One region of the Streptomyces sp. NPDC101237 genome, then DNA from elsewhere that is predicted to be linked to it. Evidence: riboswitches for the same ligand, from Rfam matches in the RefSeq annotation. Region 1 holds a riboswitch; each other region holds the start of a gene.
The links. A riboswitch is a leader RNA that binds a small molecule or an ion and turns the genes downstream of it on or off. The one in region 1 is predicted to bind cyclic di-AMP.

Region 2: linked by a shared signal. The riboswitch ahead of ACIRQ9_RS00490 (M23 family metallopeptidase) and the one ahead of ACIRQ9_RS22460 (C40 family peptidase) in region 1 are both predicted to bind cyclic di-AMP.
Region 3: linked by a shared signal. The riboswitch ahead of ACIRQ9_RS03710 (transglycosylase SLT domain-containing protein) and the one ahead of ACIRQ9_RS22460 (C40 family peptidase) in region 1 are both predicted to bind cyclic di-AMP.
Region 4: linked by a shared signal. The riboswitch ahead of ACIRQ9_RS38915 (peptidoglycan DD-metalloendopeptidase family protein) and the one ahead of ACIRQ9_RS22460 (C40 family peptidase) in region 1 are both predicted to bind cyclic di-AMP.

What each region holds. Positions count from the first base shown of each region.
Region 1 is NZ_JBIWNY010000014.1:109,921-116,926, forward strand. It holds gene ACIRQ9_RS22420 (adenosylmethionine--8-amino-7-oxononanoate transaminase) at 1-503, opposite strand, end outside; gene bioB (biotin synthase BioB) at 496-1,704, opposite strand; gene ACIRQ9_RS22430 (hypothetical protein) at 1,906-2,244, opposite strand; gene ACIRQ9_RS22435 (hypothetical protein) at 2,266-2,421, opposite strand; gene ACIRQ9_RS22440 (8-amino-7-oxononanoate synthase) at 2,659-3,786, shown strand; gene ACIRQ9_RS22445 (DUF397 domain-containing protein) at 3,846-4,073, opposite strand; gene ACIRQ9_RS22450 (helix-turn-helix domain-containing protein) at 4,083-4,943, opposite strand; gene ACIRQ9_RS22455 (ATP-binding protein) at 5,156-5,614, shown strand; gene ACIRQ9_RS22460 (C40 family peptidase) at 5,648-6,121, opposite strand; cyclic di-AMP (ydaO/yuaA leader) riboswitch at 6,125-6,339, opposite strand; gene ACIRQ9_RS22465 (hypothetical protein) at 6,671-6,979, opposite strand; gene ACIRQ9_RS22470 (ATP-dependent Clp protease proteolytic subunit) at 6,987-7,006, opposite strand, start outside.
Region 2 is NZ_JBIWNY010000001.1:111,399-118,404, forward strand. It holds gene ACIRQ9_RS00485 (aldo/keto reductase) at 1-563, opposite strand, end outside; gene ACIRQ9_RS00490 (M23 family metallopeptidase) at 718-1,761, opposite strand; cyclic di-AMP (ydaO/yuaA leader) riboswitch at 1,769-1,929, opposite strand; gene ACIRQ9_RS00495 (PP2C family protein-serine/threonine phosphatase) at 2,187-3,281, opposite strand; tRNA gene ACIRQ9_RS00500 (tRNA-Met) at 3,483-3,556, opposite strand; gene ACIRQ9_RS00505 (dihydrofolate reductase family protein) at 3,613-4,743, opposite strand; gene ACIRQ9_RS00510 (MarR family winged helix-turn-helix transcriptional regulator) at 4,813-5,340, shown strand; gene ribA (GTP cyclohydrolase II) at 5,548-6,189, shown strand; gene ACIRQ9_RS00520 (DoxX family protein) at 6,205-6,759, opposite strand; gene ACIRQ9_RS00525 (SDR family oxidoreductase) at 6,946-7,006, opposite strand, start outside.
Region 3 is NZ_JBIWNY010000002.1:171,663-178,668, forward strand. It holds gene ACIRQ9_RS03705 (HAD family hydrolase) at 55-861, shown strand; gene ACIRQ9_RS03710 (transglycosylase SLT domain-containing protein) at 885-1,382, opposite strand; cyclic di-AMP (ydaO/yuaA leader) riboswitch at 1,388-1,583, opposite strand; gene ACIRQ9_RS03715 (polyprenyl synthetase family protein) at 2,281-3,288, shown strand; gene ACIRQ9_RS03720 (outer membrane lipoprotein carrier protein LolA) at 3,594-4,835, shown strand; gene ACIRQ9_RS03725 (ABC transporter ATP-binding protein) at 4,889-5,896, shown strand; gene ACIRQ9_RS03730 (ABC transporter permease) at 5,883-6,764, shown strand; gene ACIRQ9_RS03735 (flavodoxin family protein) at 6,754-7,006, opposite strand, start outside.
Region 4 is NZ_JBIWNY010000048.1:7,068-14,073, forward strand. It holds gene ACIRQ9_RS38910 (alpha-galactosidase) at 1-803, shown strand, start outside; cyclic di-AMP (ydaO/yuaA leader) riboswitch at 1,112-1,274, shown strand; gene ACIRQ9_RS38915 (peptidoglycan DD-metalloendopeptidase family protein) at 1,277-2,206, shown strand; gene ACIRQ9_RS38920 (SGNH/GDSL hydrolase family protein) at 2,445-3,230, shown strand; gene ACIRQ9_RS38925 (TetR/AcrR family transcriptional regulator) at 3,275-3,877, opposite strand; gene ACIRQ9_RS38930 (GNAT family N-acetyltransferase) at 3,887-4,201, opposite strand; gene ACIRQ9_RS38935 (Glu/Leu/Phe/Val dehydrogenase dimerization domain-containing protein) at 4,410-5,588, opposite strand; gene ACIRQ9_RS38940 (MBL fold metallo-hydrolase) at 5,729-6,946, shown strand.

The DNA of each region.
Region 1 (7,006 bases):
TGCATCCCGCCCTCGGGGTCGCACACCGACATCGGCTGCCAGGTGTCGCCGTGGTAGCCGCCGCGCCAGGTCAGCAGGCGCTGCTTCGCGGGGCGGCCGAGGGAACGCCAGTACTGCAGGCACATCTTGACCGCGACCTCGACCGACACCGACCCGGAGTCGGCGAGGAAGACGTGTTCGAGCCCCTCCGGCGACAAGTCGACAAGGAGCTTCGACAGGCGTACCGCCGGCTCGTGCGTGAGCCCGCCGAACATCACGTGGCTCATCCGGCCGAGCTGGTCGCGCGCGGCCTCGTTGAGCACCGGATGGTTGTAGCCGTGGATCGCCGACCACCAGGACGACATGCCGTCGACCAACTCGCCCGAGCCGTCCGCGAGCCGCAGCCGGACCCCGCTCGCCGACTCCACGACGAGCGGTTCGGCCCGGCCCGGCATCGGTCCGTACGGATGCCAGACGTGCCGTCGGTCCAGCTCCAGCAGCTCGGGGACGCTCAGGTCAGGCATTGGGCGCGAGATCCGTTCCGGCGCCCCTGCGGCGGACGGCGACCAGGTCGGTGCGCGGCTCGTTGGCGAGCGAGGTGGCTTCCGCGAGCGCGGCCGCCTCCTCGTGGGAGCCGCAGACCCCCGACCCGCAGCCGGCCTCCCCGTGCGACCCGCAGCCGGCCTCCGCGTGCGACCCGCAGCCTCCGGCCGCGACGTCGGCCCGGTGCTGCGGCAGCGTCACCTCGTCGGCGCCCTCGACCACGAACCCGGCGTCCGCGATCATCTCCAGGTCCGCCTGACCGGCCTGCCCCTCGGTGGTGAGGTAGTCGCCGAGGAAGATCGAGTTGGCCAGGTTCAGCGCCAGCGGCTGCATGGTGCGCAGGTGGACCTCTCGGCCGCCCGCGATCCGCACCTCGACGTCCGGGCAGACGAACCGCACCATCGCCAGGATCCGCAGACAGCGCTGGGGGGTGAGGTTCCACTCCTTGGCCAGCGGGGTGCCCTCGACCGGGATCAGGAAATTGACCGGCACCGAGTCCGGGTCCAGCTCGCGCAGCGAGAAGACCACGTCCACCAGGTCCTCGTCGGTTTCACCCATACCGGCGATCAGACCGGAGCAGGCCGACAGACCGGCCGCGTGCGCCTTGGTGACCGTGTCCACCCGATCGGCGTACGTGTGCGTGGTCGTGATGTCCCCGTACGTCCCCTCGGACGTGTTGAGGTTGTGGTTGTAGGCGTCCGCGCCCGCCGCGCGCAGCCGCTCGGCCTGGCCGTCGGAGAGCAGCCCGAGGCAGGCGCACACCTCGACGCCTTCGTTCTGCTCCTTGATGGCCTTGATGGTGCCGGCGACCCGGTCGACGTCCCGGTCCGTCGGGCCGCGTCCGCTCGCCACCAGGCAGACCCGCTTGGCGCCGCCGGCCAGGCCGGCGGCGGCCGCCTTGGAGGCCTCGTCGGGCTTGAGCCAGCTGTACTTGAGGATCCCGGTCGAGGACCCGAGGCGCTGCGAGCAGTAGGAGCAGTCCTCAGGACACAGACCGGACTTGAGGTTGACCAGGTAGTTGAGTTTCACGCGCCGGCCGAACCAGTGCCGGCGCACCTTGCCGGCCGCGGCCACCACATCGAGCACGTCGTCGTCGGAGGTCGCCAGTACGGCGAGTGCTTCCTCGCGGGTCGGCAGCTCGCGCCGAAGCCCCTTGTCCACCAGCGTGTTCAGCAGGTCCATGAGAGCCGATCCTGTACTACGGGGCCGCTCCTGGCCAAGGAGAGTTTGCACAACCCTGTCAGTTCGACGTGTGGGATATGCAACAGGACCACCCCCGTACACAGGGTCCACAGAGAGCATGGAAGACCAGGTCAGAGACCCGAATCCGGATCCCGTCGCCCGTTTGGCGAGAGCCGTGTGCGACACGCACAGGCCAGTGGATCAGTATGGAGGATTCCTACAACACCCCCGAGTAGGCTGATCACCCAAGCGCCGTGCGTGACGGGGTGCGGGCTTGTTCTTGGAGCTCTCGGCATCCCCCACCGTGCGGCCGTAGGGGACCGCGAGGCGCACGACCAGATCTCGAGCGAACGGCGGACGCACGCGGAACTCGCGCTCGTAGTTCGCTGATTGTCCGCGTGCGGACGCGTTCTGGGCGACGAAACGGATGCCGGCCCCGATGATGGTGATCAGTGCTGCCAGTACGCCGAGTACGGGCGCGGCGGGCGGGAAGACGACGGCCAGGATGCCGAGGACCGCTGCCGCGAGGGCGTAGGTCACCGAGCCGTAGGAGCCGATCCGTTAGGTCCAGCGCTTGTTCGCCACGATGGTGATCGCGACCCCGCCGATTCCGGTTCCCCAGTTGGGGCCCCGGTACTTGGCGTGGACGCGGCCCCTGCGGGCGTTGCCGTATTCGTCGCTGTCGAACGCCACCGGTGCCTTGCTGGTGTCCAGCACGCTCCGCGGCGTGCCTCGTGCGGTCGCGCCGCAGCAGCCGCTGACTCGCGGGGCGCCGCCTGGGCGTGCGGCCGGTCCGCGTGAGGGACGATCACGATCCCTTACGAAGGGCGTGATACAGCCTCTGACCTGGACGATTTCCCTGCTGGACATAACCGGCTGTGGGTATTGCCACACAGTGGTGGCTGATGGTCCCGCTAGGGTCTGTTCACTGCCCACAAAATCACCGGAGGAGCCATGGCGTTCGGCTGGATCGACGAACAGGCGGAACTGCGCCGCCGCGCCGGACTGGTTCGGACCCTGCGCCCCCGCCCCGCCGACTCCCCGCTGCTGGACCTGGCGAGCAACGACTACCTGGGCCTCGCCCACCACCCCGAGGTGACCGAGGGCGCGGCGGTCGCGGCCCGGACCTGGGGCGGCGGCTCCACCGGCTCCCGGCTGGTCACCGGCACCACCGAACTCCACACCGAGCTGGAGCGCGAGCTGGCCGATTTCTGCGGGTTCGAGGCGGCCCTGGTCTTCTCCTCCGGCTACGCCGCCAACCTCGCCGCCGTCACCACCCTCGGCCCGCACGGCTCCCTGATCGTCTCCGATGCCCTCAACCACGCCTCCCTGATCGACGGTTGCCGGCTGGCCCGGGGTACCACCCAGGTCGTCGGGCACGCGGCCCCGGACGCCGTCCGCAAGGCGCTCGGGACGCACGAGGGGCCCGCGGTCGTCGTCTGCGACACGGTGTTCTCGGTGGACGGCGACGCGGCGCCGCTGGCCGCGCTGGCCGAGGCGTGCCGGGAACGCGGTGCCGGGCTGCTCGTGGACGACGCGCACGGGCTGGGCGTGCTCGGGGACGGCGGGCGGGGCGCGCCGCAGGCGGCCGGGCTCGCCGGCGCCGACGACGTGGTGGTCACGGTGACCCTGTCCAAGTCGCTCGGCAGCCAGGGCGGGGCCGTGCTCGGCCCGGCACGGGTCGTCGACCACCTGGTGAACGCGGCCCGGACCTTCATCTTCGACACCGGTCTTGCACCGGCCGCGGCGGGCGCGGCGCTGGCGGCGCTGCGGTTGCTGCGCCGGGAGCCCGAACGCGCGGAGCGGGCCCGTGCCGTCGCCGCCGAACTGCACGCACGGCTGACCGCCGCGGGTCTGGAAGCGGTGCGTCCGGACGCCGCGGTGGTCTCCGTGCGGGCCCCGTCCCCGGAGGGGGCCGTGCGGTGGGCGGCCGCCTGCCGTGCGGCAGGCCTGGCCGTGGGCTGTTTCCGCCCGCCGTCCGTGCCGGACGGCGTGTCGCGGCTCAGGCTGACCGCCCGTGCGGACCTCTCCGGGGCCGAGATCGAACGCGCTGTACAGGTGATCGGTGAGACACGACCATGAGTCGGCGTGACACGGCCGGGTCCTGACCGAATGCGGATACGGAGTCGGTCACGTACCGATCAGCAGGTGAGCGCCGACACGAAACCCGCCCAGCTCCCGGGGGAGAAGAGCAGCGCGGGTCCTGCCGGGTCCTTGGAGTCGCGCACGGCGAGCAGTCCGGTCAGCCGACCGGAGTGCGGCCGTGCCGTCTCCACGCAGTTGTTCGCTCCGGTGCTGTAGCTGCTGCGCAGCCACCGCAGTCCGTGCAGATCAGTACTTGAAGGTACGTTCCGAGGCAGTGCATTCATGGTGCCTCCTTACGCGCCGTCACCTATCCCGGCGATGTAATCCAACGAGTCCTCGGGCGAAAGGGCGTGGATCTGAAGGGTGTTGAAGGCCTCCGTGTAGGTCTGGAGGTCTTCTTTCCGTTCGAGGTAGAGGCTACTCGTCAACTGGTCGAGAACAACAACATCCAGATCAGAAGTGCTCGGAAATGAGAAGATTACGAAAGGCCCGGTGATGCCGACATGGGCTCCGGCCGAGAATGGCAGCACCTGCAGCCGTACCTGGGGCAACCGGGCCGCCTCCAGCAGCCGTTCCAGCTGCCGCGCCATCACGCCCGGGCCGCCGACCTCCCGGCGCAGCACCGCCTCGTCGAGGACCGCGCTCAGCTCCAGCGGCGGACGGTTGCGCAGCACGTCCTGCCTGGCCAGCCGCACTTCCACGAGGGCGTCCAGCGCCTCGTCGTCGAGCCCGTCCACGGCCGCCCTGGTCACGGCGCGCGCGTACTCGGGGGTCTGCAGCAGCCCCGGCACGACCGAGGTCTCCAGCGTGCGCATCGCGCCGGCCTGTGACTCCAGACTGATGAAATCCCGGTAGGTGGGCGGCAGTACGCCGCGATAGGCATGCCACCAGTGGTGCCGCCCCGCAGTGTCCTCCGACCCCGCCAACACCAGCAGTAACTCGCGCAGTTGCCCCTCGACCACGCCGTAGGCGTCCAGGAGTAACCGCACATCGGCCGGTTTCACACCGCTGGCGCCGGTCTCGATCCGGCTCACTTTCGACTGGTGCCAGCCCACCAGACGGGCGGCCTCGCCGCTCGTGAGGCCGGCACCGGTGCGCAGCGAGCGCAACTCGGCGCCCAGTTTCCGGCGGCGCACCGCGGGACCGTTCTGCATGGGCTACTCCCTACTCCTTCCAGACCGCCCGAATACGCTCTGGGGTCGCAGAGTTCACCGCATCGAGCGACAGATATATGCATATCTTGGTGGATCGCTCCCCTGACCGTCCTGGCAATGGCAGTCTGGCGAAGAAGCACCAGTCCGGGACCGTACTCGAACCATCCGCACCGTGTCGGACCACGGTCCCGTGGGAAAGGGACGACGTCGCCATGGCAGACCACCTGGAAGCATCCATCACTCTGCCGAGCGATCCCGCCTCGGTGTCCGTGGCCCGCTCCTACGCGCTGGGCACTCTCGCGGAGTGGGGTCTGCCGCCGGGTACGGAGACCGCGGACACCATCCGCCTCATCGTCTCCGAACTGGCCACCAACGCGGTCCAGCACACCCTCGGGCAGTCCCCGACCTTCACGGTGGACCTCGTCCTCGACCGGGACGAACACCTGCGCATCGGCGTCACCGACAGCCACCCGCGGTTCCCGAAGAGACTCCCGGCCGCGGTCCAGCAGGACAACGGGCGCGGCATGGTGATCATCCGCTGGCTCACCGCGGAGTGCGGCGGCAAGCTCCGGGTGCGCCCCACCCGGGAAGGCGGCAAGACCGTCTTCATCGAGCTGCCCTGGGCGGTCCCGGCCGGTACGGTCACCGCGGCCGGCCAACAGGAACCGTAGCCCCGAGTTCCCGCCGGCCGGCCGCCGCCCGGTTCAGCTGACCCGGCCGTACCAGACGCTGCGCGTCCAGATCTTCTGCAGCTTCACCACGTCCCCGGTCTTCGGGGCGTGCCAGATCCGTCCCTTCCCGGCGTAGATGCCGACGTGGTACACGCTGGAACCCGAATGGAAGAAGACCAGGTCTCCGGCCCTGCGGCTGCCGGCCGAGACGTGACGGGTCTTGTTGTACTGCTGGGCCGCCGTTCGCGGGAGCTTCTTGCCCGCCTTCTTGAACGAGTACAGCGTCAGCCCTGAGCAGTCGAACCGGTTCGGTCCGGTGGCACCCCAGCTGTAGGGCGAGCCCTTCTTCGAGGCCGCGACCTGAAGAGCCCTGGTCGCTATCGTGGCGGCCGAGGCGTCCGCAGCGACGCCCGGGATCACGATGGAGCCGCCCACGGCGGCAATGGTGAGCGCCGAGGCCGTGCCGGCCCGCGCCATCAGCGACGGGACACGATTGAGCGCAGTCATGCGCAACCCTTCGTCAGCCGCCTGTGAAGGATGACCTGTCGGATTCGGGCTGGCGAAGTTGCCCGGCCGTGTCGCCACGGCTTCACCCCTAGGGCTGCGCGGCCCGGTCGATGGTGCGACCGTGCCGGCGACCCGTCGTGCTCGGGTCCTCCACTCCTGCCGATCCACTTCCGTCGACCGGTCATCCGGGCGGCGGCAGGACTCGGCGTCCGCACGGATCGCCCCGCCGCTGTGGCGGGGGCTTGTCGTCAGACAGGGATCTTCACTTACGCGTGTCCGAAAATCCCAACGGAATCGGGGATTTGTGGGGTTACTCACCACCCACCCGTTCGGGTGGACAGGGGTGTGTTCGAATAGCAGCCAACTGCCGTACGTAGCCCCGGACCTGCGCCGAAGCCCTCCGCGTGCCCCTGAGTGCGCGCATCTTGAGCGGGCTCGGCGGTCAGGTAAAACCACGCCACACTCGGCCGAACAGCCGTAACCCCACTGGGTCGTTTCAACTCCGGCCCCACCGGCGGGTGGACGCGTCGCACCGGACGACGGCGGGTCTCACCGTACGCAGTCGGGCGGGAGTGCGACGCGCGCGGTCCGGCGCTCGCCGTCGAGCACCCGCAGGGCCCGTGCGAGCGTGTCCCCATGGAGCTCCGTCTCGCCCCGCCGGTGCATCAGGGCGAGGGCGTCGCGCAGCTCGGCCGCCGCGCGCACCAGCGCCTGCGCGGCGCGCAGCCCGCGGTAGGTGTCCTCGTTCTGCGCCGGGTTGATACGGCCCAGCAGGTCGACCACGGCCAGGTAACGGTCGATCAGCTCGCCCTCGGCGCGGGTCAGCGCGGGCAGCGGCGGCAGCTCGGGCGGCAGCATCGCCCGCTCACCCCGCGTCCTGGCCGG
Region 2 (7,006 bases), on a different contig from region 1:
GCGACGTACCGGGCGAGGCCCTCGCGGTCGGAGAAGTCCAGCGACTCCTGGAGCCGTTCGGCGGTGATGTTGGAGGCGGCGATGTGCCGGACCTTGCCGGCCCGCACCAGCTCGTCCAGGGCGCCGATGATCTCCTCGACCGGGATCTCGGGCTGGTCGAAGTGCGTGTAGTACAGGTCGATGTAGTCGGTGCCCAGGCGGCGCAGGGACGCGTCCGCGGCGGCCTTGATGTTGGCGGCGGACAGGCCGGGGTAGTCGGGGTGCTGGCTGACCTTCGTCGCGATGACGACGTCGGCGCGGTTGCCGCGCGCCGCGATCCACTTGCCGATGACGGTCTCGGACTCACCGCCCTGGTGGCCCTCGATCCAGGCCGTGTACGCGTCGGCGGTGTCCACGAAGTTGCCGCCCGCCGCGGTGTACGCGTCGAGGACGGCGAAGGAGGCGGCCTCGTCGGCGGTCCAGCCGAAGACGTTGCCGCCCAGGCAGAGCGGGAAGACCTCCAGGTCGGAGGAGCCGAGCTTGCGAAGGGAACCGGAGGCGGAAGAAGCGGAAGAAGGAGTCATGTCCCAGTTCAACACCGGCCGCCTGCGGACCGATGCCGCCGCCACGCGAAGTTCTCGTAAAAGCGGAAGGCCCCGGCGGACTCCGGGCACACCGGACCGGCAGCCCTGACGTCGGGGGGTTGTCGTCGGGGCCGCCGGGGTTCGGTGGGGTCCGTCAGGGGGTGAGGCCCTTGCCGCGCAGCCACGTCATCGGGTCGATGCCGGTGGCCTGTCCGCCGGGGTGGACCTCCAGGTGGAGGTGCGGGCCGGTGACGTTGCCGGTGGCGCCGACCCGGCCGATGACGTCGCCGGTGGCGACCTTCTGGCCGACCTTGACGCCGATCGAGGACTGGTGGCAGAACCACAGCTCGGTGCCGTCGTCGAGGGTGAGGATCGTGCGGTAGCCGTAGGAGCCGGCCCAGCCGGCCTCCGTGACGGTGCCGCTGTGCACGGCCTTGATCAGGGTGCCGGTGGGAGCGGCGAAGTCGAGGCCGGTGTGGTAGCCGGAGGCCCACATGGAGCCGGCCTGGCCGAAGGTGCCGGTGATCGTGTACGAGACGACCGGCAGCGTGTACTGCTTGGCCAGCGCGGCGAGCCGCTTCTGCTCGGCCTGCGCCTTCTCGGCGGCCTGCGCCTTCTGCTTGGCGTCGGCGGCCTGGGTGGCCGCGGCCTTCTCCGCCTTGGACTCGGCGTCGGAGACCGCCTTGTCGGCGGCGGCCACGGCCTTGGCGGTGGCCCGGACGTCGATCTGGGTCTGCTGCTGCTCGGCCTGCGCGATGATCCGGCTGCGCAGTGCCTCACCGGCGTCGGAGGAGGAGTCCGCGTCGGTGGCGGTCGCCGTGGTGACGCGGCTCAGCGCGGTCTGGGTGGCCTGGGTGGCCTGGTGGCCGGTGCCGTCGCCGAGCAGGGAGTCGACGGAGGACGGCAGGTCCGGCAGCGAGAGGGAGACCGGCGGCTTGCCGGTGTTGGCGCTGGCCATGCCGCCCGCGCCGACGGCGGCGATGACACCGACGCCGAGGACCGTGGAGCTGCGGGCGAGTCCGCCGCCGCGCTGCTTGGCGACGCGGTGCCGGCCGCGTACCGGGGCGAGGGACTCCTCGGTGGGGTTCCACTCCTCCCAGGGGCCCTCGTCGGTGCGCCCGGCGCCGTAGCCGTAAGCCTCGGGCTGACGCTGACTGGGCACGAACGGGGCTGTCGGAGCAGGCCGGTTGGACGCCACGCGGGCGCACTCCTTTCCTTCCGCTGCCTACCGGGTTAGCTGACGGGTTCGGAGCGGGAAGGTCTCCTACGCGCGTATACCGACCGTTTCGTACCCGGCGACATACGAGCGATTCACCCCAATGAGGTGGTTCCCCGGTTCCCTTGCGGGATTCGGCGCGTGCGCACGGAGCCGTCGCGGGTGACGGCTGGGACGACCGCGCTGCGTTATCGAACGTTAATAGACGCGGCTGGCAGATTCCAAGCCGTTCTCCTTGATCATTAAGCTTTCGAAGCGAGGACTTACCTGTCACGAACGGCCAAAAACGGTCGAGTTGGCCGCGCGGTCGGTGCGGCACGGGAGTCACAGCGTTTTGATGGTGACCCGGGCGTGATGCGGAGGGCTGCCGTCCGCACACCGAGGGTGACCTTCCCCTGGACGGACGCTCAGGCGCGCCGCACCACCAGCAGCGCCATGTCGTCCGCCGTCCGGCCGCCGGTGTGCCGGCGCACCTCGGCCGCGAGACGGGCCAGCAGCGCTCCCGGGGCGGTGCCGGCCCGGCCGGCCAGGCGCCGCTCCGGGTCGAAGAACCGGCCGTGCGCGTCCCGGGCCTCGGAGAGGCCGTCGGTGTGCAGCAGCAACGCGGTCCCGCTCGGGAACGGCCGCTCGGCGGCCCGGTCCGGCCAGGCGCCCAGCTCGCCCATCCCCAGCGGCAGCGCGGCCTCGGACACCTCGACCGGGCGCACCGTGCCGTCGGCGTGCAGCAGCAGCGGTGGCGGATGGCCCCGGTTGACGACCCGGACCCTGCCCTCGCCGTGCGGGAGTTCGGCGAGCACGGCGGTGGTGAACCCCTCGAAGGTGTCGACTCCGCCGCGCCGGACGCACTCCCGGGCCAGCGCCCGCTCCAGCCGGCCCGCCACCGCCTCCAGCGAGGCCTCCTGCTCGGCGGCCTCCCGGAACGCGCCGAGCACCACCGCGACGGCGGCGACCGCGCCCATGCCCTTGCCGCGGACGTCGCCGACGACCAGCCGTACCCCGTACGGGGTGTCCTGGACGGCGTACAGGTCCCCGCCGACGAGGGTGCCCTCCTGGGCCGCCTCGTAACGGGCGGCGATCTCGAAGCCGCCGATCCGCTCGGCGGGCTCGGGCAGCACCGCGCGCTGGGCGGCCTCGGCGACCTCGCGGGCGGAGGCCAGCCGCTGGTCGCCGAGGCGCACGACCCGGTTGATGCCGGCGGCGAGGGCGGAGACGGTGGCCACGGTGGTCAGCTCGGTGACGGCGTCCGCGTCGGGCACGAGACCGAAGCGCGCGTGCACGCCGTAGACGGCGAGGAAGGAGGCCAGGCCGGTCAGGACCGTGGTGCGCAGGGAGGAGAGCGGGGCGGCGACCAGCGGGGCGGCCGTGAAGAAGGGGACGGCCGTGTACGCGACCGGGGTGAGCACGTCGTAGAGGACACCGGCGACGATCAGCAGAGCGGGCAGCAGGCGGGCCAGGGTGCGGACGGTCACGGACCCGTCCTCCCGCGCCTCTTCGAAGCCCACGGCCTGACTCTCCTCTGTTCGGGGATCCCCTTGTGTGTCCGTCCAGATTTGCGGTTGCGAGCGGACGGGGGCGAGCGGTGTGCGCCGGGTGGATGAGCACGGAGAGATGTGACGACGGACACGTGCCGGTGCACGCCGGGCCGCGCCGGACACGACTCAGGGCCGGAATCCGTGTTCTGGATTCCGGCCCTGGGCCTTCAGTAGCGGGGACAGGATTTGAACCTGCGACCTCTGGGTTATGAGCCCAGCGAGCTACCGAGCTGCTCCACCCCGCGTCGTTGAAACCAGCATACGCCATCGGGAGAGGCGAAGTCACATCGGTCGAACGCGGTCAGCCCAGCAGGTGGCCGTTCGGGGCCTTCGCCAGCTCCTCGTAGGCGCCGAGCACCAGCACCGCCACCCCCGCCTCGCGCAGCGCTCCCGTCCCGTCGGCCGCCTCGACGAAGGTGTCCGGTTCGCGCCACGCCGTCACCACCCGGCGCACCCCGGCTCGCAGGATCAGCTCCGCGCAGGGATGCGGCCGGGAGGCGCGGCGGGTGCAGGGTTCGAGGCTGGTGTAGACGGTGGCCGCGGCGAGCCGCGGGTCGTCCGCGGGGATCTTGGCCAGGGCCGCCTCCTCCGCGTGCACGACGGGGTCGCCCGCCTCGCGCGAGTGACCGCGGGCCAGTTCCGTGCCGTCGGCCGCGACCACCACGGCGCCGACGCTGAACGCGGTCCGCGAGGGCGGGCAGTCGGCCGCCAGTTCGCAGGCGATCCGCAGCCAGTGCCGGTCGGCGGCGGACACCGACCCGCCCGCGCCGGGTGCGGTGGGCTCGTACCGCATCAGAACGACGTCCTCGATACGGCGGCTCTCCACGAGCCGCAGCCGTCCCGCCTGGTATCCGCCGGGGCCGAACAGGCGCGGCGCCTTCGGGTCGCCGACGAGGAGGGGCGCCAGGACGAGCTGGAGTTCGTCGGCGAGGCCCTGCCGCAGGAGCTGGGTGTGGACGGTGCCGCCGCCCTCGACCATCAGCCGGCCGACCGCGCGCGCCTCGTACAGGTCCCGCAGCAGCGCGGGCCAGTCGAGCTCGGCGCCGAGGGAGACGACGTCCGCGGCGACCCCGAGGCCGCGGATCCGCGCCGCGCCCGCGTCCGTGGTGTACACGACCTTCTCGCCGCCGGTGTGCCAGAACCGCGCGTCCGGATCCAGGTCGCCGGTCGCGGTGACCGTGACCTTCAGCGGGTACTCGGGCCTGCCCGCCGCGACCCGGGCGGCGCGCCTGCCGGGGTCGTTCACCAGCAGCCGCGGGTTGTCCGCGCGGATGGTGCCGGCGCCGATCAGGATCGCGTCGACGCAGGCCCGCACCTCGTCGACGCGGTCGAAGTCGGCCGGGGAGGAGAGCAGCAGCCGGTCGGGGCCGGTGTCGTCGAGAAAGCCGTCGAGGGAGACGGCGGCGGACAGCAGGACGTAGGGGTACGGCATCGGACGGGCTCACTCCCGGGGGCGACGGGCAGGCTTGGTTAAAGTTTGAAACAAACCTACACTGGCGGTATGACGACTCGCTGGCTGACGCCGAAGGAGCAGAGCGCCTGGCGCGCCTACATCTCGGCGACGCACCTCCTGGAAGACGCTATGGACCGGCAGCTCCAGCAGGACGCCGGCATGCCGCACCTGTACTACGGCATCCTCGTCAGTCTCTCCGAGGCCCCCGAGCGCAGGCTGCGGATGACCGACCTCGCCGAGAAGTCGAAGATCACCCGGAGCCGGCTGACGTACGCGGTGACCCGGCTGGAGAAGGACGGCCTGCTGCGGCGCGAGGACTGCCAGTGGGACAGGCGCAGCAGCTTCGCCGCCCTGACCGACGAGGGCCTCGCGGTGCTGGAGCGGGCCGCGCCGGGGCATGTCGAGACGGTACGGGCGGCGGTGTTCGACCAGCTCTCCCCCGAGCAGGTCGCGCAGTTGGAGGAGATCAGCGCGGCGATCACGCGGGCACTGGAGGGCGACGCGTCGACGCCGCGGCCGACCTCCGACGAGGTTCCCTGGCGCCGGCGGTCCTCGCCCTGTTCCGGCCCGTCGTAGCAGCTCCGCGACGGCCTCGGACGGGCCTCCGTCAGACCTCCTCCGGGCCGCCGCCCGCCGGATGGCTCACGGGCGGGAGCGGGTGGTTGTTCCCGCGGAAACGCTGTTGCTTCAAATTTAAAACGTGGGTAGGGTTCCCAGCGGTGAATCTGCTTCAAATCTGAAGCAGATTCCGCTGCCGTCCTGCACCCGGACACAGGAGACCCGATGCCCGACTTCCCCGCCGCCACCCAGCGCGCCCGCGTCCGGGTTCCGCTGCGCTTCACCGACGGCTACACCGTCGACGCCGAACTCGTCACCTTCCACGGCCTCGCCGACGGCCAGGAACACGTCGCCGTCGTCCTCGGCGACCCCGCGCCCGGCACGCTCCCGCTGGTCCGCCTGCACTCCGAGTGCCTCACCGGCGACGTCTTCGGCTCGGCCCGCTGCGACTGCGGACCGCAGCTGCGCGAGGCCGTCGAGCGCATCGCGCAGCGCGGCGGCGTCCTGCTCTACCTGCGCCAGGAGGGACGCGGCATCGGCCTCTACAACAAGCTCGACGCCTACGCCCTCCAGGACCAGGGCCTCGACACCTACGAGGCGAACGCCGCCCTCGGCCTCCCCGAGGACGCCCGCGACTACACCGCCGCCGCCCAGATGCTGGCCGCCCTCGGCCTCACCGAACTCGACCTGCTCTCCAACAACCCCGACAAGGCCGAGCAGTTGCGCGACCTCGGTGTCACCGTCCGCGACCGCGTGCCGACCGGCGTCTTCCGCACCGCGCACAACGTCCGCTACCTGCGCGCCAAGGTCCTGCACACCCAGCACACGCTGCCGCTCGGCGAACTGACGGACCTCACCGCGGGCTGAGGCACCGCCGCGCCGTCACAGACTCAGCGCGATCGCGGCGCCGATGCCGCCGAGGCCGAGGGCGACGGCCGCCTCGGGCCAGCCGCCGTCGCCCCAGCGGAAAAGCCGGTCGGCCGCCAGCCGGCCAGGACCGAGGGCGGCGAGGCCGAGGGCGACCACGCAGATGGCGACGTTGTACTCCACGCCGCCGTCCTCGTCCCACAGGCCGTGCGCGGCGGTGACGGTCACCATGGCGTTGATCATCACGCCGACCACGGCGGCGGCCGCGAGCGGCGTGAGCAGCCCGACCAGCAGGCCGAGACCGCCGAGCAGCTCGGAGAGGCCGCCGATCACGGCGAACAGCTTCCCCGGGTGGTAGCCGAGGTCGGCGAACCCCTTGCCGGTGGCGGTCAGACCGGGCCCGCCGAAGAACCCGAAGAGCTTCTGGGAGCCGTGCGCGGCCAGGAACAGCCCGAAGGTCAGTCTGATGAGCAGCAGCCCCCAGTCACCGGCGGTGGTGTGCCGCTCACGGTCCCGCCGCGCGGGCTGCCGCGCGCGGACCGAAGGCCAATCCGTAGTGCGCCTCGCCATGTGAAGACTCCGGTACGGACGACGATGGGGCGTCTCCCCTGCCGGGAGAGGCGTCGTTGGACCGGACGGCGGCGAGCGCGCGCCACCACGCCGCGTCGGCCGCCCCCACCGATGCTTCCGCACCCGCGCCGGGCGCGCACGTCGAGAGCGCGGCGCCCGCGGCGGGGCCCGCTCGGCGCCGGGCCGTCAGGCGAGCCAGTCGGTGTAGCGGGTGGGCGCGACGCGGGCGTTCGGATCGGTCAGGACA
Region 3 (7,006 bases), on a different contig from region 1:
TGGGGCCGAGACGCACGGTGAGTCTGCCGGGCGTGCTGTCCGTATTCTCTGATCATGGTCGCACCCACGCCGTACTCACTGATCGCCACCGACCTGGACGGCACGCTGCTGCGCGCCGACGACAGCGTGTCGGAACGGTCGCTCGCCGCGCTCGCGCGGGCGGCCCGGGCCGGGGCCCGGCATCTCGTGGTGACCGGCCGCCCCGCGCCGAGAGTGCGCGCTCTCCTGGCGGACCTGGGCTGCACCGGACTCGCGGTCTGCGGCCAGGGCGCCCAGGTGTACGACGCCGGCGCGCACCGGCTGCTCTGGTCGGTGACCCTGGACCGGGACCTGGCGGAGACCGCCCTGGGCAAGATCGAGGCCGAGGTCGGTCAGGTCTACGCGGCGGTCGACCAGGACGGCGTGGACGGGCTCACGCTCATCGAGCCGGGCTACCGGATGCCCCACCCCGCGCTGCCCGCGCTGCGGGTCGGCCGGCGCGACGACCTGTGGTGCGCGCCCATCAGCAAGGTGCTGCTGCGCCACCACACCCTGTCCGACGACGAACTGGCGGCGACCGCCCGCGCGGTGGTCGGGTCGCTGGCGACGGTCACCATGTCGGGACCGGGGACGGTCGAGCTGCAGCCGTGCGGGGTGACCAAGGCGACCGGCCTCGCGCTGGCCGCCGACCGGCTCGGGCTGAGCCCGGAGCGGGCGGTCGCCTTCGGGGACATGCCCAACGACGTCCCGATGTTCGACTGGGCGGCCCACGGGGTGGCGATGGCCGACGCCCATCCCGAACTCAAGACGGTGGCCGACGAGATCACCTCGTCGAACGAGGACGACGGCGTGGCCGTCGTCCTCGAACGACTTTTCGGCTGACGGCGGCGGTCAGTACGCGCCGGTCAGTACGCGCCGTGCACGTTGTCGATCGAGCCGTACCGCGCGGCGGCGTAGTTGCAGGCGGCGGTGATGTTCGCGACCGGGTCGTAGACGTCGAACGACGTGCCGTCCACGTGGTAGGTCTTGAACGTCGGGTCGATCACCTGGAGCAGGCCCTTGGACGGGATGCCCTTGGCGGCGTTGGAGTCCCAGAGGTTGATGGCACTCGGGTTGCCCGAGGACTCGCGCATCACGTTGCGGTAGATGCCGTCGTAGGTGCCCGGGATCTTCTTTTCGGCCATGATCGCGAGGGACTCGCGGATCCAGCCGTCGAGGTTGTTCGGGTACCCGGCGAGCGTCGTGGAGGCCGACGAAGCCGTCGTGGCGGTGGACGTGGCGGCGGAGGCGGCGCTCGCCCCGATGAGCGGAAGGGCGAGAACGGCCGCGCCGGTCGCCGCGACGGTGAGCCTGCGAAGGACGGAGTTGCGGCGGGTACGGCGGTGCTGGGCGACAACGGACATGGTGACGTTCCTCTCCGTCGCCTGCGAGGTGAGCTGTCGGGTTCGGGCCCGGGGAGTGCCCGGCCGCACCGCCCTGAGGCGGAGCGACTTCACCCCTAGCCGTTCCGGTACGACGTTCTTCGATGACGTCCGTCGCCCGGTCCGGCGGCTTACCTGGTTCCCCCGCTCCTGCCGTGCGAATGAACTCGTCAATGGGTCACGACGGGCGGCGGCAGGATTCGGCGTCCGCCCGGTGAGCCGGAACGTATGCGAGAGCACATGTCCGAAACAAGCGCCTGATGCCCACAAAACCTCTATTGACCTTGATCTGAGTATTATGGGGTACTTGATCCTTTGCGGTTGCCAAGCCTCAACTCCCGTGCGGCGCAAGGGAAGAAAGGGTCACCTCACCGCATGTGTGGCACCCAGGGCCACGTGACTCACTTCACGAAGAGGCAATTGCGGCGAATCGGACAATAGGGATTCATTGCATGAGCTTTTCCGGGTGTCGACGGAATAGCGGGACGCCGCGATTTGTAGGCATTGCCCCGATGGAGGCGGGTGGAGTGGCGGGCGTCACAGGTAATTCCGAGAATTGTCCGAATTGTTCTTATTCGGAATGAGAGGCCGCGCAGTGGGGTCTGCCGGCATCGACGAGCGGCGGCAGGGGTACCTCCGGTCCGGGGCACCGCGTGCCTCCGGTTCGCGACAAGATCCGGTACTTCCTGTTAAGTCATGAGATGTCAGGTCGTATCGGCTGATCAAAAACATACCGGTCGTGATCCGATAGCGCCCGGGGTGTAACGGTGGGCGCCCTCGGTGATCGAAACCTGACCGGATACGCTGACTTGAGTGATGGCAGCGACCTATCGACAAACCGTGTAAGCGCCAGTGGACACCAGCAGACAGGAGACCCCTCGTGACCGTCGGGCCGTTCGGGCTGAGCGTGCGGGACCAGGCTCTGGAAGCCGATGTCCAGGCCGGATTGACGGCTGTCGAGGAGGGCTTGCTAGAAGCCACCAAGAGTGAGGTCCCGTTCATCACGGAGGCCGCGCAGCATCTGGTGCGGGCCGGCGGGAAGCGGTTCCGGCCCCTGCTGGTGATGCTGGCCGCGCAGTTCGGCGACCCGTACGCGCCCGGCGTCGTGCCGTCGGCGGTGGTCGTCGAGCTGACCCACCTCGCCACGCTCTACCACGACGACGTCATGGACGAGGCGGCCGTGCGGCGCGGCGTCGACAGCGCCAACACCCGCTGGGGCAACTCGGTCGCCGTCCTGACCGGCGACTTCCTCTTCGCCCGCGCCTCGCAGATCCTCGCGGACCTCGGACCCGAGGCGGTGCGGGTCCAGGCCCTCGCGTTCGAACGGCTGGTGACGGGCCAGATCCTGGAGACCGCCGGGCCCTCCGACGGACGCGACCCGGTCGACCACTACCTCGACGTGCTCGGCGGCAAGACCGGCTCGCTGGTGGCGGTCTCCTGTCGCTTCGGCGCGATGATGTCCGGCGCCGACGAGACGGTCGTGGACGTCCTCACCCAGTACGGCGAACGCCTCGGCGTCGCCTTCCAGCTCGCCGACGACGTCCTGGACATCGCCTCCGATTCCCACGAGTCCGGCAAGACCCCGGGGACCGATCTCCGCGAGGGCGTCCCCACGCTGCCGGTGCTGCGGCTGCGGGAGCGGGCGGCCCGGCTGGGGCTGGCCGAGGACCTGGCGCTGTGCGAGCTGCTGGACTCCGACCTCACGGACGACGCGCGGCATGCGGAGGCCCTGGCCGCCCTGCGGGCGCATCCGGCGCTGGAGCAGGCACGCCGGGACACGGTCAGGTACGCGGAGGAGGCCAGGGCCGCCCTGGCGCCGCTGCTGGAGTGCGACGCGAAGGCCGCGCTCCTGGAGCTGTGCGACGCGGTCGTGCACCGCGCGGGCTAGCTCCGGCCCTTCTTGTGTGACACAGGTCGTGCATCCCGGAGGACCCGCGCGGCCGGCGGGTCACGGAACGTGACCGGAGGCGCCTGTGCCGTGCGACCCCTACGGGTCGGGGCAGGCGCCTCCGCTCTTGTGTCATACCGCAGTCGTACACGGAGTTGGCTCCCGGGTCTGACGCTTGAGCGGCCCGGATTTGGTGAGATGGACACCACGGAAATCACCACCGCTCACCGATTCGGGTGAGAATGGCGGCTCAGGGTGGGACACGTGCGAGCACAGCCGCCGCCGACGACGGAGGTAAGGCACACATGGCACCGTACGAAACCGAGGACAGCACGGGGGCCGCGCAGGCCGACGACGAGCTGCGCGCCGAGCGGCGGCGCAAGGCCACGCGATACGTCGTCCCGGTCGCGGTCATGGGCGTGGCCGCGGCCACGATCGGCCTGGTTCCGGCACTCGCCGACTCCGGCGACCCCGACCTGCCGAAGATCACCGCTCAGGAACTCATCAACAAGATCGCCAAGTCGGACGTGCAGCAGCTGTCCGGCACGGTGAAGATCAGCACCGACCTCGGCCTGCCCGACCTCGGCGGCCTGGAGAACGGCCTGCTGTCCGGCGCCACGCAGGGCGGCGGCGGCTCCTCGGCCGACCCGTCGGCCAAGCTCACCGAGCTGGCCTCCGGCACGCACACCCTGCGGGTGGCCGCCGACGGCCCCGACCGGCAGAAGGTGTCGGTGCTGGAGAGCGGCGCCGAGTACAGCCTCATCCACAACGGCACGAACGTGTGGGGCTACGACAGCAAGTCCAACGAGGTCTACCACTCCACCGCCGCGGCCTCCGGCAAGGGCGAGCGCCACGACGCCCCGGCCACCCCGAAGGACTTCGCCGACCAGCTCCTCAAGTCGGTCGACGACACCACCTCGGTGAAGGTCGACGGCACCGCCCAGGTCGCGGGCCGCGACGCCTACCGGCTGGTCGTCAAGCCCAAGCAGTCCGGCACGACGGTCGGCGCGATCAGCATCGCGGTGGACGCCAGGACCGGCACCCCGCTGAAGTTCACGCTCACCCCGTCGAGCGGCGGCGCGGCCGTGATCGACGCCGGGTACACCCAGGTCAGCTTCGCGAAGCCGGCCGCCTCCACCTTCGACTTCACCCCGCCCAAGGGTGCCAAGGTCACCGAGGGCGACAGTCCCGACAAGGCGGGCAGGGCCGAGAAGGGCGACAAGGGCGACAAGATCACCAGGACCCCCGGCGGCCACGCCACTCCCGAGGCGCCCGGCAAGAACGGCTTCGACGTCCTCGGCAAGGGCTGGAACGCGATAGCCGTCGTCGACACCGGCGACAAGGGCGGCCTGCCCAGCGGCTCCGCCTCCGCGGGCGGTGACCTCGGCGGCTTCCTCGGCTCGCTCGGCGACCCGGTCTCCGGCAAGTTCGGCAAGGGCACCGTCTTCTCCACCCGCCTGATCAACGCCCTGATGACGGACGACGGCAAGGTCTACGTCGGTGCCGTGGACAAGGCCGCGCTGGTGAAGGCGGCGAACGCGGGGTAACAAGGGCGTCAGGAGTTCCCCGCCCGGAGCGGCACGACGAATCGAGGGAGCCGATGGACCGACCGTCCGCCACGGAGCGCGAGCAGCGTGACCAGGGTGAGGACGACCCGGGCCGGGACGACCCGGCGCGCGCGGGCGTCATCGACACCCGCGGCCTCACCAAGCGCTACCGCGGCGGACAGCTCGCCGTGGACGGTCTGGACCTGACCGTCCCGGCGGGCAGCGTCTTCGGCTTCCTCGGTCCGAACGGCTCCGGCAAGACCACCACCATCCGCATGCTGATGGGCCTCATCGCCCCCACCTCGGGCACCGCCCGCGTCCTGGGCCGCCCGATGCCGCGCGCCTCCCGCGTCGTCCTGCCCCAGGTCGGGGCGCTCATCGAGGGCCCGGCGCTGTACGGCTTCCTCTCCGGCCGCGACAACCTGCTGCGGTACGACGCGGCCGACCCGACCGCCGACCCGCGCACCCGGCGCACCCGCGTCGAGGCCGCGCTGGACCGGGTGGGCCTGACGGCGGCCGCCGCGAAGAAGGCGAAGGCCTACTCCCTGGGCATGAAACAGCGCCTGGGACTGGCCGCCGCCCTCCTCCAGCCCCGCAAGCTGCTGGTCCTGGACGAGCCGACCAACGGGCTCGACCCGCAGGGCATGCGGGAGATCCGGTCCCTGGTGCGGGAGCTGGCCGGGGACGGCACCACCGTCTTCCTCTCCTCCCACCTCCTCGACGAGATCGAGCAGGTCTGCACCCACGCCGCCGTGATGGCGCAGGGCCGGCTGATCGCCCAGGGGGCGGTGGCCGACCTGGCGGCCGGGGCGCGCGGCCGGCTCGTGGTGCACACCCCGGACACCGGCGACGCGGCCCGGGTGCTCAAGGAACAGGGCGTCGCGGACGTCGTCACCACCGAGGACCGGGTCACCGGCGAACCGCCCGAACGCGACCTCGCCGAGGTCAACGCGGCGCTCGTCGCGGCGGGCGTGCGGGTGCGCGGCTTCACCCTCGAACGGGCCTCGCTTGAGGACGCGTTCGTGGCACTGACCGGGGAGGGATTCGATGTCGCGGGCTGACGCGGCGGTCCTGGACGCGCCGGCCGCACGGCCGAACCCGCTGTGGACCCTCGGCCTGTTCCGCAGCGAGCTGGCCGTCACCCTGCGCCGCTGGCGCACCCTCGCGCTCCTCGGCGTCCTGGCCGCGGTGCCCGTCCTGATCGGGATCGCCGTCAGGATCGAGACGCGGGGCGACGGGCCGGGCGGCGGTGGCGGCGGCCCGGCGTTCATCGCGCAGATCACCAACAACGGGCTCTTCCTGGTGTTCACGGCACTGGCGGCGACCCTCCCGTTCTTCCTGCCGATGGCGGTCGGCGTGGTGGCCGGGGACGCGATCGCCGGCGAGGCCAACGCGGGCACCCTGCGTTATTTGCTGGTCGCCCCGGCGGGCCGAACCCGCCTGCTGCTCACCAAGTACGCGACGACGATGACCTTCTGCCTGCTGGCCACCCTGGTGGTGGCCGCCTCCGCCCTCGCCGTCGGCGCGCTCCTCTTCCCGCTCGGCGACCTGACCACCATCTCCGGCACCCGGATCTCCTTCACCGAGGGCCTCGGCCGGGCCCTGCTGATCGCCCTGGTGGTGGCGGCCTCCCTGACCGGCACGGCCGCGCTGGGCCTGTTCGTGTCCACGCTGACCAACAGTGGCATCGCGGCGATGGCGACCACCGTCGGCCTGCTGATCACCGTCCAGATCCTGGACCAGATACCCCAGCTGCACGCGCTCCAGCCGTACTTCTTCTCCCACTACTGGCTGTCCTTCGCCGACCTGATGCGCGACCCCGTCTACTGGGACGACCTGGTCAAGAACCTGGAGCTGCAGGCCCTGTACGTGGCGGTGTTCGGCTCGGCGGCCTGGGCACGGTTCGGTACGAAGGACATCACGGCCTGACGGCGTCCGGTCCGCCGGTCCCGGCCGTCGCGAAGCGGGCCGGCGGTGCGTCCGCGGCGAAGAACTCCTTGGCCCGCGCCAGTGCCCCGCTGTCCCTGAGGACGTCCCCGCGCGCACTGCCGTTGCCGAGCAGTACGCCGCCGAAGCGCATGCCGAGGTAGGCGGCCGAGTTGTGCAGAAGGCCGGCGTACGGGTCCGCGACGGACGGATCGTCGTCGGCCAGGGCGGCCACGCCCCACAGG
Region 4 (7,006 bases), on a different contig from region 1:
AATACCTGTGGGAGCAGCTGGACACCCTGCTGTCCAGCGCTCCGATCGACTACGTGAAATGGGACTTCAACCGCTGCTTCACGGACGCGGGCTGGCCCGGCGAGCCGTACCCGCAGCGGCTGTGGGTCGACCACGTCCGCGGGCTGTACGCCCTGATCGACCGGATCCGGGCGGCCCACCCGGACGTCGCCATCGAGTCCTGCTCCGGCGGCGGCGGCCGGATCGACCTCGGCATCATGAGCCGCACCGACGAGGTGTGGACCTCCGACAACACCGACCCGCTGGACCGGCTCGCCATCCAGCACGGCTTCAGCCAGATCCATCCGGCCCGGGTCATGTCCGCCTGGGTGACCGACAGTCCGAACCACCAGCTCAACGGCCGGGTCAGCAGCCTGCGCTTCCGCTTCGTCAGCTCCATGGCGGGCGCTCTCGGTGTCGGCGGCGACCTCTCGCGGTGGACCGAGGAGGAGCTGGCGGAGGCGGCCCGCTGGGTGGAGCTCTACAAGGACATCCGGCCCCTGGTGCAGCGCGGCGACCAGTTCCGGCTGCGGCCGCCGGCCGGCGGGCTCAGCGCGGTGCAGTACACCCTCGGCGACGAGACCGTGGTGCTCGCCTGGCTCCAGGCCCAGAGCTACGGCGAGCCGATGCCCGCCCTGCGGCTCCAGGGGCTCGACCCGGAGGCGTCGTACGAAGACCGGGACACGGGCGAAATACTCCGCGGGGCCGTGCTGTTGCACCACGGGTTGCGCACGGAACTGCGCGGCGACCTGGATGCGACGGTTGTCCGGCTCCGTCGCATCTGAGCCATATGTCCGAAGTAGTGTTTTCATTCCGACTAGTTCTGGAATAAGCGGACGTGGTGGGACGTGCGTGAGGAGCGTCATATCCGTGACCGTCCGTCGCGCGTCATGCTCACGTAATTCCGGTGCCTTTCCGGGTGATTGACGGTCGGGGCGGGACGGGAATTCACGGAGAGTGACCGGGAATTCCCGTAACGGATCACGTGAAACCAGGACGGACGGAACCGGGCTCTTGTTCGTGTGCGTCCTGCTCGCTTACGTTCACCACGCATCCGGACGGAACGCCGAATCCTGCCGCCGACCGGAGTCCCCACACACACTCACCCGTGCCCGGCAGGAGCGGGGGACCCACCAGGTATGACCGCCTGTTCCGGTTCCCGGGACGGCTAGGGGTGTAGCCACGTCTTCCCGCGTGGCCGGGCAGCTCCAGCCCGAACCCGACAGCTCACCTCGCAGGCGCCGGAGAGGAATGTGTCATGCCCGCGAAGGGTAAGCACCGCCGTCCCAAGTCCCAGCGCCTCACGCGCTCGATGGCCGTCGCCGGAACCGGCGGCGCCGCGCTGGCCCTGCCGCTCATGGGGGCCACCGGCGCCCACGCGGCCACCACGCAGACCGTTTCCGAAAAGGCCACGCAGTCGATTCCGACCGTCGCGAAGACGGTCGCGCGGAAAGCCGCCGACCGTAATTCAGGCACCGGGAATTCCACGCACCGCGTCTACACCGTGGTGTCCGGCGACTGCCTCTCGAAGATCGCCTCCGAGCACGACGTGCCCGGCGGCTGGCAGCGGCTCTACGCCGACAACCGGCAGGCGGTCGGCGGCGACCCCTCGCTGATCCACCCCGGTCTCGAGCTCGCGCTCGGCGGCCGGCACGCCGCGGCCGACCGCCCTGACCGGGACTCCCGGCCCGAGACGCCGGCGCCCTCGCGGTCCCACGCCCCCTCGGCGCCGTCCTCGGACCCGGCGGCCTCCTCGGACGCGTCGACGACGGCCGTCTCCGGCTTCACCCTCCCGGTGACCGGCGGCACCCTCGGCACCCGCTACCACGTCGCCGGCAGCATGTGGTCCAGCGGCTACCACACCGGTGTCGACTTCGTCGTCCCGACCGGCACCCCGGTCAAGGCCGTCGGCGAGGGCACGGTCGTGACGGCCGGCTGGGGCGGCGCCTACGGCAACCAGGTCGTCATCAGGCTCGCCGACGGCTACTACGCGCAGTACGGCCACCTCTCGGCGCTCTCCGTCTCGCCCGGCCAGACCGTGACCGCCGGTCAGCGGATCGGCCTCTCCGGCGCCACCGGCAACGTCACCGGCCCGCACCTGCACTTCGAGATACGGACCACCCCGGACTACGGTTCCGACCTCGACCCGGTCGGCTACCTCCGCTCGAAGGGCGTGACCGTCGGCTGACCCGTCGACACCTCCCGTGCGCCACGCACTCCGAAGGCCGGACCCCGATCCCCGGGTCCGGCCTTCGGGCGATCGACGCGTCAACGCGCCTGATCAGGGGCTTATTCCTGGATTGGCCGACTATTTACAAGTGTCTTATATCACCGGCAGTCAACCCCTTATTACGGTCGCGTAGGTCACAGCCCGAGGTGAATCATGGTCCGACGTGGCAGACGATTCGAAGAGTGACAAGGCATCAGTGATCGGGTCGTACGTGGCGGTGGGGGACAGCTTCACCGAGGGCGTCGGCGACCCCGGCCCCGACGGGGCCTTCGTCGGCTGGGCGGACCGGTTCGCGGTCCTGCTGTCGGACCGGCGGCCCGAGGGCGACTTCGACTACACCAACCTCGCGGTGCGCGGGAAACTGCTCGACCAGATCGTGGCGGACCAACTGCCGCGAGCCGTCGAACTCGCCCCGGACCTGGTCTCCTTCAGCGCGGGCGGCAACGACATCATCCGCCCCGGCACCGACCCCGACGAGGTGGCCGAGCGGTTCGAGCGGGCCGTGGCCCGGCTCACCGAGGCCGTCGGGACGGTCCTGGTGACCACCGGCTTCGACACCCGGGGCGTGCCGGTCCTCAAGCATCTGCGCGGCAAGATCGCCACCTACAACGGCCATGTCCGCGCCGTCGCCGACCGGTACGGCTGCCCGGTGCTCGACCTGTGGTCCCTGAAGACCGTGCAGGACCGGCGGGCCTGGGACGGCGACCGGCTGCACCTGTCTCCCGAGGGGCACACCCGGGTGGCGCTGCGGGCCGGTCAGGCGCTCGGCCTCGAGGTGCCGGCCGACCCGGACCAGCCGTGGCCGCTGCTGCCGCCCCGCGGCACCCTGGAGATCCGCCGCGACGACGTGCAGTGGGCCCGTGAGTACCTGGTGCCGTGGATCGGCCGGCGGCTGCGCGGCGAGTCCTCGGGCGACCACGTGACCGCCAAGGGGGCGCTGTCCCCGGACGACATCAGGATGCGGATCGCCTCCGTGGCCTGACGGCACGGAAGCGGACGAGGGGCGGCCCGCGCGCGGGCCGCCCCTCATGCGTCCTGCTCCAGCCCCACTTCGCGCGCCAGCGCCTCGTCGACCCACTCCTGCGCCCGCGCCCGAGACAGGGCGCCCGGGTAGGAGGTGAGCTGGACGGCGAGCCCGTCGAGCAGGGCGGTCAGACGCAGCGCCGCGGCCGCCGGATCGGGACACCGGAACTCGCCGGTGGCCACGCCCTCGGCGACGACCTCGGCGATGGCCGCCTTCCACTGCTGGTCCAGCCGCTTGGCGACGTCCCGCAGGGCGGGTTCGCGCAGCGCCACCGCCCAGCCCTCGATCCACAGCCGCCAGCCCTTGGCCTGCCCGGTCGGCGCGTACCAGCGCACCGCCGCCCGCAGCCGGCGCGACGCCGACGTGCGGCGGCCCAGCAGCTTGCGCAGATGGGCCAGGTCGTCCTCGGCGGCGTAGGCGAAGGCCGCGGCGACCAGTTTCTCCTTCGTCGAGAAGTGGTACAGCACCAGTGCGTTGCTCACGCCGAGGGCCGAGGCGACGTCGGCGATCCGCACCGCCGCCACCCCCCGCGCCTCGATCTGCTCGATGGCCGCCCGCAGCAGTTCCTCACGCCGTTCGGCCACGCTCAACCGCACTCTCGCCACGCGGTCACCCTAGACGGTCCCGCCCCCGGGCGTGTCGCCGTCCCCGCCCAGCGGCAGGCGCATGAGCGTGAGATCCAGCCGCCGGCCGGACTTGACGCCCACCTCCCGCCCCGTCCCCGCGTGCTCGAAGCCGAACCGCCGGTGCAGCCGGACGGAGGCGGTGTTCTCCGCCTCGACACCGGCGATCATGGCGTGGTGGCCCGACTCGCGCGCCGCGGCGACGAGGGCCGCCAGGAGCGCGGAGCCGATGCCGAGCCCGTGCCGCTCCGCACGGACGCAGACCGAGTCCTCCGCCGTGACCGGTAGCCGTCCAGCTCGCGCCACGGGCCGTACACCGCGAATCCGGCCACCTCGCCCGCCACTTCCGCCACGAACGCGGAGCCGCGCGCCAGATGCGCGGCCGGCCAGGCCGCCGCCGCCGCGGGAGACCGCGGGGCCGAGGTCCACGGCGCCGTCGAGTGCGCGATCGCGTCGTTGCGGATCGCGCGCACGGCCTCCGCGTCACCGGGCTCCCCCGGACGGACCGTCACGGTCACCGGTACCAGCCGAACCGTTCCGCGATCACCGGCAGGCGGTCGGCCACCACGGCGTGGGCCGCGGCCCGCGGGGTCGTGCCGTCGGACGCGGCGCGATCCAGCATCAGCCCCACCAGGGCCCGCATCGAGCGGCGGGTGTGCGCGAACGCCTCGTCCGCGTCCGCGCCGATGTCGCCGAACAGGGTCCACCACCACCACGCGTTCGTGCCCGAGTTGACCACCACGTCCGGCAGCACGGTCACCCCGCGCGCCGCGAGCCGCTCCTCCGCCTCCGGCAGGACGGGCATGTTGGCCGCCTCCACGATCCAGCGGGCGGTGACCAGGTGCTCGTTGGACGTGTCGACGGCGTACGAGACCGCGGCAGGCACCAGCACCTCCGCGTCGGCGGACAGCCACGCCTCACCCGGCAGTTCGAGATCGTCCGGGCGCAGCACCGAGCGGTCGACGGTGCCGTAGGCGTCCCGGGCGCGCAGCAGCGCCTCGACGTCCAGCCCCGACGGATTGGCGATCGTGCCCTTGACGTCCGCGACGGCCACCACGGTCAGCCCCGCCCGCGAGAGGAAACGCGCCGTGGCCCCGCCCATCGTGCCCAGCCCCTGCACCGCGACCCGTGTCCCCGGGTACGGCACCCCGGCCCGGTCCAGGGCCGCCAGCGCCGACTCGGCGACTCCGCAGCCCCCCACCAGCTCGTCCAGGCCGATCCCGTCCACCTCGATGGCGAAGGCGTCCGCCAGCCGCCGCCGGGCCGCGGCCTCGTCGTCGAGCAGCGGGTACACGGCCTGGATCGAGGAGACCAGCCCCGCCTCGGCGGCCGCCCGGTCCACCAGGTCCTGGGTCAGCCCGAGGTCCTCGCCGGTGGTCCAGAAGCTCTCCACGTGCGGCCGCATGGCGCGCAGGTAGCGGACCAGCAGGGCGTACGCCCCGGGGTCCTGCGGATCGCAGTCGATGCCGCCCTTGGCGCCGCCGAGGGGGACGTAGCGGCCCGTGGGGTCGTAGTGCAGGGCCTCCTTCATCGTCATGCCGCGTGCCAGGCCGGTGACCTCCTCCAGGGTGCAGCCCGGCCGCATCCGCAGGCCTCCGCTGGCCACGCCCCGCACCAGCCGGTCGACGACCAGGAAGCCCTGCCGTCCGGTGACGTGGTCGGTCCAGACGAGAGACATCAGTGGAGCGGCCATGGTGGCTCCCGGGAGGTTCGCGAAGGAGAGGGTGTTACTGAACAGTGGTTCAGTATCAGGATCTGGGTGGCGGGGTGTCAACGCCGACCACCCGAGGGGCCGACCATAATGGAGGACCCCGCCACACCACTGGAGGTACCGTGACCCGTCCGCGTTCCCAGAGCTCCGGGCTCCGCGTGCCGCGGCCCGCCGCCTTCGGCGTGGAACCCGGCGGCGAGCGCATGGCCCGTATCCAGGGTTCACCGCACTTCAAGGACGGTGTCTTCCAGAACCCGGGCGGCACCGCGCGCACCCGGCCCTCGGGCTCGATGCTCGAATTCGCCAGGACCTACTTCGAGAAGGAGCAGCGCGTCCGCCGCGCTCCGCGGGGCACCGTCCCGGTGCACCCCACCACCGTCGCCGACCTCGCCCGGCCCGCCGCGAGCGGACTGCGGGTGACCTGGATGGGGCACTCCAGCGTCCTCGCGGAGATCGACGGACACCGCGTCCTCTTCGACCCCGTCTGGGGCGAGCGCTGCTCACCGTTCCCGTTCGCCGGACCCAAGCGGCTGCACCCGGCGCCGCTGCCGCTGGCCGCGCTCGGCCCGGTCGACGTCGTGGTGATCTCGCACGACCACTACGACCACCTCGACCTGCCCACGATCAAGGCACTGGCCGGCACGGACACCCTCTTCGCGGTGCCGCTCGGGGTCGGCGCGCACCTCGAACACTGGGGCGTCCCCGCCGACCGGCTGCGCGAGCTGGACTGGCACGAGGTGACCGAGGTCGGCGGCCTCACCCTGACGGCGACCCCCGCCCGCCACTTCTGCGGCCGAGGGCTGCGCAACACCCAGCACACCCTGTGGGCGTCCTGGGTCGTCGCGGGCGAGCGGCACCGGATCTACCACAGCGGTGACACCGGTTACTTCGACGGCTTCAAGGAGATCGGCGCCGACCACGGGCCCTTCGACGTGACGATGATCCAGATCGGCGCGTACAGCGAGTTCTGGCCCGACATACACATGACGCCCGCGGAGGGCATGCGCGCCCACCTCGACCTGCAGGGCGGCGGTCCGCACGGCGTGCTGCTGCCGATCCACTGGGGCACCTTCAACCTCGCCCCGCACGCCTGGGCCGAGCCGGGGGAGTGGACCAAGGACGCCGGCGACGGCGCCGGCCAGGCGGTGGCCCTGCCCCGGCCCGGCGAGCCGTTCGAGCCGTCCGGCACGGTGCCCGTCAGCCCGTGGTGGCGCGAGGTGTCGGCGCCGGTCGCCCGGCCGTGGCGCACGGCCGTCCCGCCGCGGAGCGAGGCCGGGCAGCGGGACCTCGGCCCGGCCGGCGAAGCGGTGACGCCGGACGCGGACGATCTCGTGAAGTGAGCACACCCGCGGAGCCCGGTGACCGCGACGGAGGCGGTCACCGTGGGTGATGTTCTGCGG